DNA from 3 places in the Sphingobacterium sp. 1.A.5 genome. Region 1 is predicted to be linked to each of the others. Evidence: riboswitches for the same ligand, from Rfam matches in the RefSeq annotation. Region 1 holds a riboswitch; each other region holds the start of a gene.
The links. Region 1 has a riboswitch for thiamine pyrophosphate ahead of pnuC (nicotinamide riboside transporter PnuC). Riboswitches for the same ligand answer to the same signal wherever they lie in the genome.
Positions count from the first base shown of each region.

Region 1 (4,162 bases):
CGGAACAGGTCACTCGGCCCTTTGTGAATTAAACTATACACCAGAACAACCTGATGGAAGTGTAAAAATTGATAAAGCAATCAGTATTGCAGAACAATATGAAATTTCTAAGCAGTTTTGGTCTTACCTAGTCGAAAAGAATATCATTAAAAATCCAAGTCATTTTATCCGTCGTGTACCACATATGTCTGCCGTATTCGGTGAGAAGGATGTGAACTTCTTGAAGACAAGGTTTGAAACAATGACTAAGGAAAACTTATTCAAAGGTATGGAATATACTGAGGATAAGGCTTTGTTGAAGGAGTGGGTTCCATTGATGATGAATGGTCGCTCAGATGATGAAGCAGTTGCAGCTACTAAAATGGAAATCGGAACAGATGTGAATTTTGGTGCTTTAACAAAAGATTTAATCACTTACTTAGATGGAAAGGATAATATTAAATTATCCCTTAATCAAGAGGTAAAAGATATAGACCGTGAAGATGATGGTCGCTGGGAAGTAGAAGTTAAAGACCTAAAAACTGGTCAAAAACGTGAAATCTTAGCGAAATTCGTATTCATAGGTGCAGGTGGTCACTCCCTATTATTACTGGAGAAATCTGGTATTCCTGAAGCAAAAGGATACGGTGGATTCCCTGTCGGTGGCCAATGGCTGAGATGTAACAATGAGGAAATCATTAAACAACATCACGCCAAGGTATATGGAAAGGCTTCTGTTGGAGCTCCTCCAATGTCTGTGCCTCACTTGGATACTCGATATATCGATGGCAAGCAAGCCTTGTTATTTGGTCCTTACGCAGGTTTTTCGACTAAGTTCCTGAAAAAGGGTTCATATTTCGATTTGCCAGCGTCGATTAAACTTTCGAATATTCGTCCGATGCTTTCAGCAGGATTGGATAACTTACCTTTGACAAAATACTTAATTACCGAGGTTATGAAAAAGCCTCAGGATAAATTGGATTCCTTGAAACAATTTATGCCAACTGCCAAAATGGAAGACTGGGAGATTGAGAAGGCAGGTCAACGTGTTCAGGTAATTAAGAAAGATCCAAAACATGGTGGTATCTTGGAATTTGGAACTGAAGTAGTTTCTAGCGCTGATGGTTCTATTGCTGCATTGTTGGGTGCTTCACCAGGTGCTTCAACATCCGTAGCGATTATGATCAATCTGTTGAAGAGATGTTTTCCTGATCGTGCAAAATCGGACTCGTACCGTAAGAAATTGAGAGAAATGATCCCTTCATGGGGTAAGAAATTGAATGATGATCCAGCGTTATGTGAATCTACAAGAGCGCGTACATCTTCAATTCTGCAGTTAGATAAATAACATAAGAATACTTATGGGGTGCTGATATGTCCTGTCGAAGAGACGGGACATATTTTTAGGCTGAGATTATACCCAATTCCGTTTTTTTGGAATGAACCTGATCCAGGTAATGCTGGCGTAGGAATAATAAGAATCCCTTCTTTAATCTCCATAAGTGCAAATCCTAATGCATATATTTTGGAGGAAATATTACAAAACATAATTCAAGCTTTTCAAGCAACCTCATGGTTGGAGCGTTTTTCTGTGCTTTGCGGCATTGTTCAAGTCTTGCTGTCCAAGAACAATAAGGTTTCTAATTACTTCTTTGGTATCCTTGGCATCACTAGCGGTATGATGGTTTTGTTCCATGCTAAATTGTATGCAGAAATTGCATTACAGATCTATTATCTCATTATGAGCATCTATGGTTGGTGGTATTGGGTGAGTAATAGGCAAGCTAAAGAACAACCGATCACCAAGGCTTCGAAATCTGAATGGATGGTTGTACTTGGTATTGTATTTATCGGATTCTTTATTTTTTATTTCTTATTAAAAGGAATTACTGACTCTGATGTTCCAATTTGGGACGCTTGGGTAACCTCTACTGCATGGGCAGGAATGTGGCTTTTGGCAAAAAGAAAGATTGAGAACTGGATATTGTTGAATATCAGCAACTTATTTGCAATACCGTTGTTAATCCATAAAAACCTTTATCTATTTGCTGCTTTGACAACCTTTTTATTTATTGTCGCTATTTTCGGCTATCTAAAATGGCGGAAAATTATGGGGCAAGAACTTATTAAATCGCAAAATGCTTAATCAAGATACGATACAAAGAATACAAGAATTACAAGCTTCGGGAATAAAAAATAAAGCGCTTACTCGAGATCAACTGGACCTTATATATTCAAATAATTGGTTCAACCTATGGGTTCCAAAAGAATTGAATGGTTTGGAAATTCCTTTTCCTAATGGGTTGAAGCTATTGGAAGAGTTGGCATATTGGGATGGGGGACTAGCTTGGACGGTTACCTTGTGTGCCGGGGCAAATATGTTTGCCGGCTTTATCGATCCTCAATTATCAAAATTGGTTTGGCAAGATCCTAAAGTCTGTTTTGGTGGAAGTGGTCGAGTAGGAGGAAAGGCAGAATTGATAGACGATAACTATGTTATTTCTGGTTTTTGGAGTTATGCGACCGGAGCACCTCATTTAACGCACTTTACATTGAACGCAGAAATAGTCGAAAAAGGACAAGTGTTAAAAAATGACGCTGGTGAATCTGTTTATTATTCATTTTTCGTCCCTCGTGAAGATGTATTGGTGCATTATGATTGGGATACATTCGGTTTGGAATGTACGGCAAGTCATTCTTTTTCCCTAGATAAGATTCAAGTTCCGAAATCACATGCGTTTATTTTAGACCCTGCCTATAAATCATCTGATTCAGCTCTTTTTAATATTCCTTTTATGCCATTTGCAGAATTGACTTTGTTAATGAATTATACGGGTATGTTCAGGAGATTTTTGGATTTAATAGAGAAATATTATTTCGAAAAATCGAAAGATCAAGTTTGGGCGGAAAAGTTTAGTAAATCAAGATTTAGGCAGATAGATGGGATAAGGAGTGAATTTGATACAAAGGTACAGGTTTGTAAAGAATTGGCTGGTAAAATTTGGGATGATGCCTTGTTGAATAAAGTTGGGGATGAAGAGGTTTTTGCAGAAGTAGGAAGGGCTTCAAGGGAATTAGCGAAAGAGATTAGGATGAATGTGGCAGAGTTAATGCCTTTGTTAGGAATTAGAGCAGCGCAGAAGGAAAATGAGATGAATATTGTGATTCGAAATTTGTTTACGGCGAGCCAACATAGTTTGTTGAATTTGTAAAACTAATAATAACCCATACATAAATAGAAATTTATGTATGGGCATTAAATTTTATTTTTTAATCTTGTTTTCTCATTACAGGAACATAATTTCCCCAAGTTAATGCATCTCTAGCGTCTACAAGATCCACACCTGCACCATTTCTTATGATATAAAATCCTTCTTTATTGTACAGAATTGGGGTTAATATTGCTTTTGATGCCATTAGTAATGGATTTTTTGGGTCGTCTTCAATCACATATTTAGTGAAAACTACTCGTCCATCCTCTGTATAATTGGTTAATTGAAGTTCAGCACCTAACATAAAACCACCGGCTCTATTTATGAATACGATCATTCCATGTAATCTTTCCGCATCTTCTTGAATAATTAAGGTTGGGAAAATTGCATGAACATTTAGTTCTGGCATTGCCCTTATATTGGCAATGTCCCTTTTGTCTCTTGTTCCAAATCCGGCATATGATCCCCAACCGAATCCTACTATGTGGCCATGGAAATCTTTTGTAATACTGAGGTCGTAGATTTTTGGTTTTGATTCATTTGTTATGGTAATACCATCTTCAAATTCGGCAAAATCAGCTTGAATGTTTTTGGGTTTTAACTTCTTTATTTCTACTCCGTTTACATTGAAAGTTTTATTGAGAACAATACCATCATGGTCAAAATAATATTTACTTATAAATAATTTAAAATCAGTATTTGTACCGTGATTAATAATGAATTCTTTTCTAAATGTATCTAATTTTATGTCAAAAGTATGTTCTCCTTTTCTGAGATAAAAAAAATACTTTTTCATTTCGAATGTTTTAATTAAATCCTTTCTATTCTTTTCAATATTATTAGACATTAAAGCCTGTTTTCTTTCATTTGTACTTTTAAATAATTTGAATTTGGTACCTATTTGATGGCCATCAAAGAAAATGGTGTCATTGTCTATTCTATTTAGAATGTATAGACTGTCTAAGTTTCTA
Region 1 covers NZ_PEBA01000056.1:165,068-169,229, reverse strand. Annotated here, with positions in the region: gene CRT24_RS16490 (malate:quinone oxidoreductase) at 1-1,327, shown strand, start outside; TPP riboswitch at 1,332-1,468, shown strand; gene pnuC (nicotinamide riboside transporter PnuC) at 1,505-2,125, shown strand; gene CRT24_RS16480 (acyl-CoA dehydrogenase) at 2,118-3,191, shown strand; gene CRT24_RS16475 (DUF4302 domain-containing protein) at 3,250-4,162, opposite strand, start outside.

Region 2 (4,162 bases), on a different contig from region 1:
TAATCATTCCGGCGGAAACAGCTTGTCTTCCTTCCATAATCTTTGAAACTTTGCTCCCCATCATGATATATACAGCCCAAAATGTCCCTGCCAACAAAGCAAATAACAAACCTAAAGGATCAACACCATTACTTTGCCATGGGACAATCAAGAGAATCCCTGCGCAAGCTAAAACAGCCCAAACAACATCCAGCAATTTCCTAGACAGTGCAAATGCCAAAAACAATGGCCCTACAAACTCAATAGTTACACCCAGGCCCAATGGTATTCTTTGAATTGCCATGTAAAAAATCAAATTCATGACAGCAATCCCAAGACCATAAGCAGAACAATACAACCATTGCTGCTTTGTAAAAGTATGGAGTTTGGGCCTAGTAATGAGATATAAAATTATTGCTGAAAGTCCAATCCGCAATGCCGTGGTAGCTATTGGACCTATAGCTGGAAATAATTGCTTTGCAAAGGAAGCTCCGCCCTGTACACAGATCATAGATAAAATGGCGGCAGTAACGGCAAATTTTGTGTTTCGGATCATGTATTTCACCCAGGTTATTGCCGTAAAGATAAGGCAACTAGATAATTTCTCCTCAGGATTTGTTAAATTAAGTTATCACACAATTATCTTTGAACGATAAATCTTAAATTAGAATATAGTTTTAGGAACCAAAAATCATATCATGAAATTCAAACTAATTATTTTCATCATATTTAATTTCCTATTCACATCAGGTCTATATGCTCAGATTCAGTACAGCTATCCGGGAACTATCTTTTCCAGTGATAGTACTCTTTTATTAAAAAACATCGAAGTAATTAATAAAAGAACAAAGCAAACCTTATATTCAGGTGCTGACGGATCATTTCACATTGACGCAAATCCATATGACAGTATCATGTTTGTCCATCCTCATTGGAATACACTCACTATAGAAGCTTACGATTTGCCAGAGTTGGTATACCTTCAGAAGAAAGCTATCGTATTAGAGGAAATAGTCATAATGGGAAATACAAAAGCAGCAAGATTTAAGGAATTGCACGCCATGAAACATGATTACAATGTTAAGGGTGGCTTACATTATTCTGGAAAACCACCATGGTACCTCCTTTCTCCTTTTGGAGGCTCACCCATAACTTTCTTTTATGAAAAATTCAGTGCTGCAGGGAAAAACGCACGAAGATTTGAAAAGTTCATGAATCAAGAAATCGAAAATATGGAGGTCGACCAAATATTCAATAAGGTTTCCATTTATGAAATTATTCCAATGGAGAATGATGAACTCGAAAAATTTATGGTTGAATATAGACCAGACCTTGAAACTGCTCAATATTGGACGACTTATGACTTACATGTATATGTAAAAAATTCCTACAAAGAATTTAAAGAAAAGAATTCCCAAAACCATATAAACCTAAAGTAAACAGCACTACATACAGGCTTTTACGTGTAGTTTAAATAACAAATTATTTCTTTTAGTTAATTCATTTAGTTAACTTGCCCAAGCTTTAGGGGTGTCTGCACTTGTTGCAGGCTGAGATTTTACCCTTACAACCTGATCTAGATCATACTAGCGGAGGGAAAAGTAAAATGTCTTTCATGGGTCGCCTGTATCCAATGTAGCCATTCCTAAAGCATATTTATTGCTTATAAACTTTAATGGAATGGTATTAATCATCAATCATCAATTAACAAACTTTGCTTTTCCAATTAACAATTTGGAAGAATTAATGCATTTGGAACTCAAAGGCAAAACAAATGGCGTAGCTATAGCTCTTAACAATCAAGTTATTCCAAGAAACTCCTGGTCTGTTACTCCATTGGCAGACAACGATTCAATTCTAATCATTACCGCAACCCAAGGTGGATAATCCTAAAACAAAAAATCATGAAAGAACAAGAAATAACAACGAACCCATTTTCAAATTCGAAAAAAGTATTTATCCCCGGAAAGATCCATCCCATACAGGTTGCGATGAGAGAAATATCGCTAACTCCAACAAAACTTTCCAATGGCTCCGTGGAAATTAATCCTCCAATCACTATTTATGACACCTCCGGTCCTTATACAGATGAAAACGTCACAATTGATATCCGAAAAGGAATAAATAGACTCCGAGAAGAGTGGATATTAAATCGTAATGATGTAGAAGTCCTGGACAATATAAGTTCTGAATATGGCATCCTAAGATTGAACGACTCCAAATTGGATGAGCTGAGATTTTCATATAACCACAAACCGAAAAGGGCTATCGAGGGGGCAAATGTAACTCAGCTACATTATGCTAGAAAAGGAATCATTACACCAGAAATGGAATATGTTGCTATAAGAGAGAATCAAAAGATAGAACAACTGGAAACTGTTACAAAAGGAATGGCAGAACAACATCCTGGTCAAAATTTCGGAGCAAAAACACCAACTTACATTACAGCTGAATTTGTAAGAGATGAGATTGCTGCAGGTAGAGCTATCATTCCAAACAATATTAATCACCCCGAAAGTGAACCAATGATCATCGGCAGGAATTTCTTAGTGAAAATCAATGCCAATATAGGTAATAGTGCAGTCAGTTCGAGCATCGAAGAAGAAGTTGAAAAGGCTGTATGGGCCTGTCGCTGGGGCGCTGATACCATAATGGACCTTTCAACAGGAAAGAACATTCATGAAACTAGAGAATGGATAATTCGAAATTCTCCAGTTCCAATTGGAACAGTACCAATCTATCAAGCATTAGAAAAAGTAAAAGGAATTCCTGAGGACCTTACATGGGAAATTTTTAAAGATACATTGATCGAACAAGCTGAACAGGGAGTCTCTTATTTTACCATTCATGCTGGTGTATTATTGCGATATATTCATCTTACCGCCAAAAGGGTAACCGGAATTGTTTCTAGAGGAGGTTCCATCATGGCAAAATGGTGCCTATTTCACCACAAAGAGAATTTTTTATATACCCACTTTGAAGAGATATGTAAGATTATGAAGCAATATGATGTTGCTTTTTCTTTAGGAGATGGCCTGAGGCCAGGATCTATTGCTGATGCCAATGATGCTGCACAATTTGCCGAATTGGAAACGTTGGGAGAACTAACGAAAATAGCTTGGAAACATGATGTTCAGGTAATGATTGAAGGTCCCGGTCATGTCCCAATGCATATGATAAAGGAAAACATGGAAAAACAGTTAAAAGAATGCGATGAAGCACCATTTTACACTTTAGGACCATTGACGACAGATATAGCTCCAGGATATGACCATATCACCTCTGCAATTGGAGCTGCAATGATTGGATGGTATGGCTGTGCCATGTTGTGTTATGTCACTCCAAAGGAACACTTAGGCCTGCCAAACAAAAAAGATGTAAAGGATGGAGTTATCACCTATAAACTTGCTGCACATGCAGCTGATTTAGCAAAAGGCCATCCAGGAGCACAATATAGAGACAATGCCCTCAGCAAAGCGCGATTTGAATTTAGATGGGAAGACCAGTTCAACTTGTCCTTAGACCCTGATACTGCTAGAGAATTTCATGATGAAACACTGCCAGCAGATGCAGCAAAAGTTGCTCATTTCTGCTCAATGTGCGGCCCAAAATTTTGTTCAATGAAAATCACTCAAGAAATCAGGGAAGCAACCGAAGAAGGTTTGCTCGCGAAATCCCAAGAATTTATCGAAAAGGGTAAGGAAATATATCTATGATCATTGTAATTTCTCCATTGAGCATCATATCCAATGAAATAAATCATGTAAATGAGATGTTTGAAAATGGAATGGATCTTTTCCATTTCAGGAAATATGGTTTACAAGATGAAACAGTATTGGAATATTTGAATAAAGTAAATCCTATTGATAGGATGAAAATAGTGCTTCATTCGCATAAACACCTATCACACGAACTTGGAATTAATCGCTTGCATTTTAATACTGAGGATAGAATTAGTTTACACCCAGATTTAATAGCTATTGGGCAACAACTATCCACATCTACTCATTCAATTGATGAATTCAATGCTTTAAATCAAACATGGACTTATGCTTTTTTAAGTCCAACTTTTAAAAGTATCTCCAAACCCGGTTATGGTAAGCTAAAGACAGTATTGAAAGACATTAAATTCAGAAATAACCAAGAAATGAAACTAATTGGTTTAGGAGGCATAAATTATCAG
Region 2 covers NZ_PEBA01000023.1:254,630-258,791, forward strand. Annotated here, with positions in the region: gene CRT24_RS11610 (DMT family transporter) at 1-535, opposite strand, end outside; gene CRT24_RS11615 (hypothetical protein) at 678-1,418, shown strand; TPP riboswitch at 1,496-1,594, shown strand; gene thiS (sulfur carrier protein ThiS) at 1,660-1,866, shown strand; gene thiC (phosphomethylpyrimidine synthase ThiC) at 1,884-3,695, shown strand; gene CRT24_RS11630 (thiamine phosphate synthase) at 3,692-4,162, shown strand, end outside.
Region 2: linked by a shared signal. The riboswitch ahead of thiS (sulfur carrier protein ThiS) and the one ahead of pnuC (nicotinamide riboside transporter PnuC) in region 1 are both predicted to bind thiamine pyrophosphate.

Region 3 (4,162 bases), on a different contig from region 1:
GTAATTTCGCAAAAGGAACTACAGCAACCGCATCAACCGCTATTATCAATGCAAATAACTTGACATACACCATATAGTCAGAAGTATTTTCTCCTTGACTCAACCAATTCGCAATAGGATGTAGAAACGTAAATACGGTCAACAGAAAGATGACCGTAGTGATAAGCGTGATGAAAAAACTGTTATCAAACACTTTCTTCTTATCTCCCTCTACTTTTTGAAGATAACGAAAAAAGGTAGTCTCCATTCCAAAAGCTAAGACAGCATTCAGCATGGAAGCTATCGCAAATAGATTGGTGAAAATACCGTAAATAGATGTTGAGAATTTAGCAGTAAAGAATGGGGTCATCACAAACCCCAGCATTCTTGAAATGATGGTCGAAAGACCATAAATCATCGTATCGCTGACAAATTTCTTAATTACCGACACGTTTATTTATTTTTCTTGATAACCTCAAAATTCCGAAATCCCTTAAGATCTGTGGATTCTTCATAATCCACTTGGTCTACCTCAGCTTTTTCTGGACCTTCCCCACAAAATTCCAACAAAGATTCAAGGGCAAATTCATCGCCTTCTGCTTCGATATAAACTGAACCATCGGATAAGTTCTTTACAAAACCTTTTACACCCAACTGATCAGCAACAGCCTTCGTAGATGCTCGAAAAAAAACACCTTGAACCTTTCCGGTAACCTTAATATTCCAATGTTTCATGAATACAAAGGTATAAGAAGAAATAGAATTAAAAACTATCTAATTCTTCTTACCTTAACTTTTGGATTGAGCTTGAAGGTATCCATACCTTCAAGCAACAATAAACCTGGTCTTTTTCCAACTTCCAATGAACCTAATTCGCTATCTAAATTCAAAGCTTTTGCCCCATTTAAAGTAGCCCATTTGATAGTTTCATTAAAATCCAATTCTGGATATTCTTGGTGAATAACTTTCAATTCCTCTAAAATATCCAACGTATCATTTGACGCCAAACTATCTGTGCCAATAACGATATCATGACCTCCCAGGATGAAATTATTAATTTTTGGGATTCTATCTTCAATGTAAAGATTAGCTTTGGGACACAAACAGAAATAAACAGATCTGCCCATCCTATCCACAAAATCCAGATCCTTAATTGACGTGTAGGTATTATGGACTAATATCAATTTATTCTTGGCAGGTATATAAGGCAGGTAAGATTGAATGGAATTTCTTGCTTGCGCCCTGAAATCCTCCATAACCACATCCATCTTTTCAAAAAAGTCCAAGAACTCCCCCTCTTTATATCTAAAAAGCTTGTTCTCCTCATCACTTTCTTGATTATGGATACTGATAATATTATCCTCACTGATTGCTCTTTTAAGAGTTTTAAACAAAAATTTGGAACATGAATATGGTGCATGTGGGGTAATCGAAGAATGTTTATAGTCAAAGTGGAATTCAATTTCCTTAGCAATGTCGATTCTTGTAACTACATCCTCCTTGGTAGTAGCCATGACCTCTACAAAGGTATGATATTTTATAGGGCTAGTCTCTTTGATTTTTGCTGTAACTGCAGAATTCACATGGTCACCTACGGCTTGGATGCCATTCTCGTACATTAATTTGTCAGCTGCTTCGATTGCCTCTTCCAATTTCATCTCATGATTTCCCCGTTCATTGATTACTGTAGAAAGAAAGATTGGAAGACCTGTCCTTCTTGGAACTACACCAAGCATATGCGAGAGTTCCAAATGGCAATGTGCATTAATAAAACCTGGGATTAACGCCCCTTTAAATTGTTCTATCAGGGTCTCATCTATCTCACCTGGATTGAAAACACCCTTAACAACTCCATCTTCGTCCATCGCAACGACCCCCTTTTTTATAGCAAGACCGGCAACGGGAAACACAACATCAGCAGCGTAATAGTTCATAAAAATATAAGTTCCGTTTTTCTAAAAGTTAGCGAATTTAACCCATCGAGGGCATTGCAGGCAATTTACAAAAAATTATAATCAGTTTAACTAATAAAAAAATAATTACGAATTTGTTACAATATTATTAAAATTTTGTTTTTTTCAACCAAAAGCCTAGATTTGCCCTATCTATTAGGGGTGCCTTGTTTAATAACACAAAGACAGGCTGAGATTATACCCTGTGTTTCAACAACATACAAGAAACACAAACCTGATCTGGGTAATGCCAGCGTAGGGAAAGGGCGGTTAAATAAAACTTGTTGTAACCCCTTGCAGCAAGAAAGTTTAACTCATTAAAACAAAAAATTTATTATGTTCAACAAGCTTTGGGCTACTATAGCCTTATGTTTGCTAACGCTCATGAGCTATGCACAACAAACCTTCACTGTAAGGGTTTTAGATAGTTCTGGAGCCCCAGCAATAGGTGCAACCGTAACTATTGACGGAAAAACCAAATCTTCAAACAATCAAGGAATCGTCGAATTCAGCAACCTGAAAGACCAATTCTATAACTTAAAAATTTCTTTTATCGGTTATAAATCGGAAGTTTCAAGAATCAATCCATCTGTCGTAGCTAATTTTTCCATACAATTAAAAGATGAGGATTTTAAGTTTGAGGAGGTTTATGTCTCTGCAACACGTGCAAAAGAAAACTCAGCAACAACATTTAAAACACTAAATGAAGAGGAAATCCAGAAAAAAAATCTTGGACAGGATATACCGTATTTATTGGACCAAACACCAGGAGTGGTCATTGGTTCTGATGCTGGTGCCGGTATCGGATATACCAATATGACAATCCGAGGATCCGACAATGAAAGAATTAATGTCACATTAAATGGAGTCCCTCTAAATAACCCCGAGAGTATGGGATCTTTCTTTGTAAATCTTCCCGATTTTGCTTCTAATACAGAAAGTATACAGATCCAACGCGGAATAGGAACTTCAACTAACGGACCCGCAGCATTTGGAGCCTCACTCAATTTCCAAACAGATAGATTGGAAGAAAAACCATATCTGGAATTCAATAACGCATTCGGATCTTATAATTCATGGAAAAATACATTAAAAGCTGGTTCAGGATTGATCGCTAACAAATATGCCTTCAATGCACGCTTATCAAGAATAAGCTCTGACGGATATGTAGATAGAGCATCATCAAATCTTAAATCATTCTATGTAGATGGAGGAATATACACCGATAAGCACACCTTAAAAGCAACGGTATTCTCAGGGAAAGAAAAAACTTACCAAGCTTGGTATGGATTGGCAGAACCTCTTTTCACCGGAAATAAAGATAGAATTGAGGAATATGCAGATAATTTATGGCTATTCGACGCTGAAAGAGAGAGGTTCTTGAATGGAGATCGCAAATACAACTATTATACTTATGACAATCAAACAGATAATTATACCCAAACCCATGCGCATCTAAACTACTCTTATCGCCCTTCTGAAAAGATGACCTTCAATACTGCCCTACATTATACACGTGGAGCTGGTTATTATGAAGAATTTAGGTCAATGGATGGTTTAACTCATTACGGAATCGATACTTTACTTCAAAACGGTGAGATTATCAAAAATACCGATCTAATCCGTAGGAGGTGGTTGGACAACCATTTTTATGGCTTGACTTATTCCTTGATATATAAACCTTCAAACAATCTAAATTTCACCTTTGGAGGAGCATACAACCAATATAAAGGCGACCACTATGGCGAAGTGATTTGGGCTAACTTGATTCCTGATGATCAATTAGGAGAAAAGTATTATTTCAGCCAGGCAAATAAAAATGATTTCAACTTCTTTGCCAAGGCTGATTACAGACTGGAAAATGTGCTTTTCAATCTAGACCTGCAATATCGTAATATAGTTTACAATGGTAAAGGTGATGATGACAAAATCAAAGACTTTAAATTTGATGACCACCATAATTTCATAAATCCAAAAGCGGGTATTACATATTTCTTAAATGACAATTCAAACTTATATGCATCCTATGCTTTTGCGAGCAAAGAACCAACAAGAAATGACTATGTAGAGAATCCAATCGGAGAATTCCCGAAAACCGAAAAGATGCAAGATATTGAAGCTGGGTATAGGTTTAGAAATGAAAACTTCAATCTTGGTGCAAACGCTTATGCCATGCTTTATAGAGACCAATTGATTCCTACCGGCGCATTGAATGATGTTGGATCAGCAGT
Region 3 covers NZ_PEBA01000012.1:99,368-103,529, forward strand. Annotated here, with positions in the region: gene CRT24_RS07450 (lipopolysaccharide biosynthesis protein) at 1-430, opposite strand, end outside; gene CRT24_RS07455 (acylphosphatase) at 433-714, opposite strand; gene CRT24_RS07460 (amidohydrolase family protein) at 750-1,913, opposite strand; TPP riboswitch at 2,080-2,210, shown strand; gene CRT24_RS07465 (TonB-dependent receptor) at 2,268-4,162, shown strand, end outside.
Region 3: linked by a shared signal. The riboswitch ahead of CRT24_RS07465 (TonB-dependent receptor) and the one ahead of pnuC (nicotinamide riboside transporter PnuC) in region 1 are both predicted to bind thiamine pyrophosphate.